One region of the Paenibacillus salivarius genome, then DNA from elsewhere that is predicted to be linked to it. Evidence: predicted binding sites of a transcription regulator. Region 1 holds the regulator's gene; the other holds the start of a gene.
The links. The regulator Rex, encoded in region 1, represses fermentation and respiration genes when NADH is low (regulators of the CRP and FNR family bind a similar motif). The targets are predictions, from matches to a motif close to TTGTGAAATATTTCACAA.
Positions count from the first base shown of each region.

Region 2: the regulator Rex is predicted to act here: its motif matches at 1,376-1,393, upstream of ACSFXJ_RS23950 (formate/nitrite transporter family protein).

Region 1 covers NZ_CP195592.1:2,515,912-2,519,059, forward strand. Annotated here, with positions in the region: gene dinG (ATP-dependent DNA helicase DinG) at 1-1,147, shown strand, start outside; gene ACSFXJ_RS11375 (redox-sensing transcriptional repressor Rex) at 1,186-1,848, shown strand; gene ACSFXJ_RS11380 (amidohydrolase) at 1,826-3,124, shown strand.
Region 2 covers NZ_CP195592.1:5,161,009-5,164,156, forward strand. Annotated here, with positions in the region: gene ACSFXJ_RS23945 (molybdopterin-containing oxidoreductase family protein) at 1-239, opposite strand, end outside; gene ACSFXJ_RS23950 (formate/nitrite transporter family protein) at 411-1,268, opposite strand; gene ACSFXJ_RS23955 (FAD-dependent oxidoreductase) at 1,478-2,839, opposite strand.

The DNA of each region.
Region 1 (3,148 bases):
TAGACCGGACAAGAAACCAAAGGGTTGGGACGCGCTCGTCGCTCTGGAAAACCAGATTTACGTCACGCTGGGCGATGTCCTGCGAAAAGGCGAAAAACTTTTGGCCGAATTGAAGGACGACGAACAGGATTTGGGCTACGAAAGCCTGATCACGGATATCAACGGGCTGCTTAAGGATCTTGGAACCGAACGCGACGCCTTGCGTTTCTTCATGAAGCTTGAGGATATCAATACCGTGTATTGGATCGAAGGAAACGGCAATTTCCGAAGCAAATCGCTGCAAATTTTTGCCGTTCCGATCGATGTCAGCGCGCAGTTAAAGGGCTATTTCTTTGATGTGAAAAAAAGCGTAGTCATGACCTCTGCTACTTTATCGGTCGATAAATCGTTCCAATATATGATCGACCAATTGGGCTTGACGGATGCCTCCGAGCAGGGAAAGCTGATTACGTCGATGCTCCCCTCCCCGTTCAATTACCGGGAACAGGCATTGCTTGTCATTCCGCGGGATTTTCCGAGCGTGAAGGGGAACGTGGGCGACGACCACTTTGTGAACACCCTGGTACGCTCCCTTGCGGATACGGCGGCCAAAACCAAAGGACGGATGCTGGTATTGTTCACCTCCTACCGGATGTTGAGGCAGGTGTACGACCCATTGAAGGAACTTCTGGCGGATGAAGGCATAACCGTGATCGGACAAGGCATGGACAGCGGTAGCCGAACCAAGCTGACCCGCCGTTTTCAAGGGCAAGAAGCATCCGTATTGCTAGGCACAAGCAGTTTTTGGGAAGGGGTGGACATCCCCGGGGAAGCTCTCACGTGTCTCGCGATTGTCCGACTGCCTTTTCAGCCGCCCAACCATCCGCTCGTGGAAGCGAAGAGCGAACGGCTTCAGCAGGAAAAGAAAAATCCTTTCATGAAGCTGTCCGTACCGCAAGCCGTCATCCGATTTAAGCAAGGCTTCGGACGACTGGTCCGTTCTTCTCAAGACCGCGGCATCGTGGTTGTTTATGATACACGCATCCTTGAATCATACTACGGTAAATACTTTTTGTATTCCTTGCCCGGACCGAAGATGGAGCATATGCCGCTTACGCAGATGGTTCCGCGCATATCGGAATGGCTGGACGCCGAAGACGGACAGTAATCGTTGTTCAAATCGTACCAATGAGGGGGAAATATATAATGAAGTCGGAAAAAATTTCGGATGCCGTGGTGCGCAGATTACCCGTGTATTTACGCTTTCTAAATGAGCTCAGCCGCCGGGAAGTCCCGACGGTGTCTTCACAGGAGCTCGGTCAAAAGCTCGATTTAAACCCTGCTCAAATCCGCAAGGATCTTGCTTATTTCGGGGACTTTGGCCGCAAGGGAATCGGTTATGACGTTTCCTACTTGATCGAAAAGATCCGCCAGATTTTGAACCTGGACCAGCAGATCAACGTGGCCTTAATCGGTGCCGGTAACCTCGGGCATGCGCTGTCCAACTACAATGCTTACTTGAAGGATACGATGAAAATCGTCGCTGTTTTTGACGCTTCTCCGGACAAAATCGGAAGCCAAATCAACAATATAACGATTCAGCCGATTGATGAGCTGGTGGAAACCGTAAAAAACAAGCAAATTCGGATCGGTATTATCACGGTGCCCGCTCCGGAGGCTCAGCGTGTGGCTGATCAACTGGTTGCCGCGGGAATCGGGGCGATTTTGAATTTTGCTCCTATTATTCTTAAGGTCCCTTCAGACGTGCGCGTACATGCGGCCGATTTCACAACCGATCTTATGAGCTTGGCTTACTATCTGGATGGCGGAAAGGAATTAAAAGAACATGACACGAAAGTGGCTGATTAAAGACGGAACCTTCGCGGTGCCTGACCGGGAAACACCGGTCATCCGCGGTTACATGTTGATCGAAGGCAGTACCATTACTTATATCGGAGAGCAGCGCCCGGAAGGCGTGGAGGGAGCGGAAACCTTTGACGGCAAAGGCTTGCTGTTCCTCCCGGGGCTGGTCAATACGCACGGGCACGCGGCGATGTCGCTGCTGCGCGGTTACGGGGACGACATGGTGCTGCAGGAGTGGCTGCAAACCAAAATGTGGCCGATGGAAGCGAAATTTACCGGCAATGATGTATACTGGGGGACTGCGTTGTCCGTCTTGGAAATGCTGAAAGGCGGCACGACGACTTTCCTGGATATGTATGATCATATGGATCAGGTAGCTTCCGTCGTGGAGCAGTCGGGCATTCGAGCCGTGCTCACGCGCGGAGTGATCGGCTTGTGCCCGCCGGATGTGCAGCAGCATAAACTGGAAGACGCGATTGCGTTCGCCAAAGGCTGGCACGGAAAGGCGGACGGACGGATTACGACGATGATGTCGCCGCATGCTCCTTACACCTGTCCGCCGGACTATATCGAAAAAATCGTTCAGGCGGCGCATGACCTGGATTTGCCGCTACATACGCATATGTCGGAAACCCGGGCAGAGGTGGAACAAAATGTGGCGGATTACGGAGTACGGCCGGTTCAGCATTTGCTGAACCTTGGGTTGTTCAGCCGTCCGTCATTGGTCGCTCATGCCGTTCATCTGAACGACGAGGAAATCGAAATATTGGCTGCTAACAAGGTGGCCGTTTCCCACAACCCGGGCAGCAATCTCAAACTGGCCAGCGGCGTCGCCCGCGTTCCGGAACTGCTTGCCGCCGGGGTTACGGTATCGCTCGGCACGGACGGTCCGGCCAGCAACAACAACCTCGACATGTTCGAGGAAATCAGGTTGGCAGCTTTGATTCATAAAGGGGTTTCCGGTGACCCGACAGCCATTCCGGCACGGGAAGCGCTGCGGATGGGAACGGAGTACGGGGCGAAGTCGCTCTATTTGCAAGACACCGGTAGATTGGCGGCAGGCATGAAAGCCGACTTCATTGCGGTAAATACGGAGCAGGCCCATTTCCTGCCGCGTACCGATTATATATCCCATGTGGTATACTCGGGCGGAGCCAAAGACGTAGAGCATGTTTGGGTCAACGGCAAACAAGTCGTAAAACACGGTATGTGCCTCACGCTGGATGAGGAAAAAGTCCGTTTTGAAGCACAGGCCGCTTTCGAAAGCCTTCTTGGCCGCTAGGGCGTAGCGGATGATAATGTTCAT
Region 2 (3,148 bases), 2.6 Mb from region 1:
AATTTCCCCTCGCCCTTGGCTCCGACACGCCGCATCGGGTACAGCACCCGTTCCGGGTGGTACACCCGCTCGGCCATATTTCGCACCTTATTGCAGATTGCGCCTTTCGTAATCGGATGATCCGGGTTTCCGGTCACCTTGACGATTTTTCCGTTTTCTTTATGCAAGAGCAAACCGCACGTATCCGGACAATCCAGCGGACAGACCGCGGGGAAGACGCCGTTTTGCTCGTCGATCATGTTTTTGTTCACAGTACTCCACCCACTCTCGTAAACATCCGGTTCTTTAATCTTAGGAAAAAGGCGGGGCGGTGTCTACTAGAAAACATGAAGCTGGAACCCTCCGTTGCAAAAAAAAACGGCCAATCCCCCGGCACGGAAGGACTGACCGATTTTCTTTACTACTCCATATTAAGCATGCTTACCGGCCGCTACGGAGGAAGCTTCCGTCGTAGACTGCCCTTTTTTTATCCCGTCATCGGCCGCCTGAGGCTTAACTCCGCCGTCTTTCAAATAAGCGGTCCAGTAGGCTCCGGCCACGAACAGCGCGCCGCCCGCCAAGTTACCCAGCCAGACCGGCACGAAATTTCGCAGGTATTCGCCCCAAGAATAATAACCTTCAAAGATGGCTGCCGGAATCAAAAACATATTGGCCACCACGTGCTGGAATCCGATCGCGACAAATGCCATCGTCGGGAACCAGATGCCGAGTATTTTTCCGCTCATATTATCCGCCCCGTAGGAGAGCCAAACGGCCAGTGCCACCAGCCAGTTGCAGCCGATCCCCGAAACGAACGCCTGCACGAAGCCGTCATCCAGCTTGTGTCCCGCCATATCGACCAGCTTCTCGAGGTAAACCCCGCTTGAGGTCAAACCGGCGACATGGCCGAAAAAATACGCGACAAACAGTGCGCCGATAAAGTTGCTGAGCGTAATAAGCACCAAATTTTTGCACATCTCGCCGGTGGTAATTTTCTTGGCCATCCGGGATAGCGGCACCGCCATCATGTTCCCGGTGAGCAGTTCCCCTCCCGCGAGCAGCACGAGAATCAGCCCGATCGGGAACACCGCCGCGCCGATAAAATTCGCGAAGCTGCCCCATTCCTTGGGCGCGCCGGCAATGACCCGAATATCCAGCAAAAAGCCGAGGGCGATGAACGCCCCGCCCAAAAAACCGAGCACCAGCACCGTAAGCAAAGGATTATGCGCCTTTTTGATCCCCATTTCGACCGTCACTTTAGCAATTTGATCCGGTTTATTGTAAGCCATCGAACATTTCCCCTTTTGACTTGTTGATGATCATGAGGTTTCCGACCCTTATTGTACCTGGCCCCGGAGGATCGTTAAGTAACATTCGTCACGAAATGGATGGATAATCGTGAATTCATTCACAAAAAAAGATTCCATGGCTACATCATGATGCCCCGACAGATCCGAGAATCCGCGGGGCTTATCATGACCTGCATTCTTTTCGCTTTTTAAGCGTTCACCGTTTCCCGTGCCGGAACTTCCGGGAGTGCACCGAGACCGGCGCTGTTCAGGAAGTTCCACGGCTTGTTGTAGTGCGGTTGGAAGAAGAAGTCGACAAACGCCAGTTCCTCCATCTTCATGCCGTTTTGAATGCACACCGAAATCGTGTTGATCGACTGGGTCAAGTCGACCTTCGACATGATTTGAGCGCCGAGAATACGGCGGGTCGCTTTTTCATATACGACCTTCAGCATCACGGGTTCATGCGTCGGCATAAATTCGGGACGATAGTTGTCCGTGATCATCACGGCTTCGGCTTCGATGCCCGCGTCCTTGGCCGCAACTTCGGTCATGCCCGTTCCGGCAATATTGTCCTCGTAAATTTTGATTCCCGATGTGCCTTGCGTCCCCATATATCTCACCGTTGGCGCGACCAGGTTGCGGGCAACCAGGGTGCCCATCCGAACCGCGTTGGTTGCGAGCGGAATGTAGGCATGCTTTTTCGTCGGGTTGTAAAATACCGCGCAGCTGTCGCCTGCCGCATACACGTCCGGCGTGCTGGTCCGCATGTATTCATCTACGATGATCGCGCCGTTATCCAACATGTCGACTTGCCCCTTCAACAGACCGGTGTTCGGACGGAAGCCGATGCACATGATCACCAGATCCGCATCGTATTGGCCGCGGTCGGTGACGACTTGGCGCACTTTGCCCTCCTCGCCTGTGAATTTTGTAACTTTCTCGCCCAAGGCGAGCCGGATTCCGTGGTCTTTCAACGATTCTTCGATTTTATCGGTATACTCGGCATCGAGATATTTGCTCAAAATGCGGTCCTCCGCGTCGATCAGCGTCACCTGCTTGCCGTTCAGCTGGAAGGCTTCGACCAATTCTACGCCGATGTAACCGGCGCCCACGACCACGATGTTTTTGGCCTGCTCCGCTTTTTCGATGATCGTGTTCGAATGGTTGAAGTTTTTCGAAAGCAAAATATTATCCAGCTCGATGCCTTCGAATTTCGGAACGATCGGCCACGAGCCCGTCGTTACGACCAGCTTGTCGAACGTATCGCCAAACTCCTCTCCGGTCTCCAGGTTGCGGGCCCGCAATGTTTTGGCCTTGGTGTCCACCGCGGTCACCTCATGCCGCATCTTGGTGTTGACGCCGAGCTCGGCAAGCTGCGCGGGCGACGAATAGAACAAACCTTGGGGATCCTTCACCATGCCGCCAACGTAAAGGGCGATCCCGCACGACAGAAAAGAGATATTGTCATTGCGCTCATAAACCGTAATTTCCGCTTCGGGGTAAAGCTTTGCTGTATTAACAATGGCTGCCGTTCCTGCATGGGTACATCCGATAACTGCTACTTTCATGATTTCTTCCTCCTCATATCCCCTTGTACTGTATCTGTAACAATTCGGGGTATTATTTGTGAAATTAGTCACTTTATAAACGATGTGTTTGTGAATTTGTTCACCTTATGATCTTATTATAGTGTGACATTTTTCACATTGCAAGAGGTAAATCCGTCGTTCTTAAATTATTCACAATTTTAAGTATTTCTCGAGGTTGATGATGATCCCCCTTTATTGTCTCGTACTGCCTGAAAAATAACCGCGATTCTAAAAAACGCCGTCGGTCTCTGTCTTCCTTTTTGCCCGTTGGAAAATATCCAACCAAAT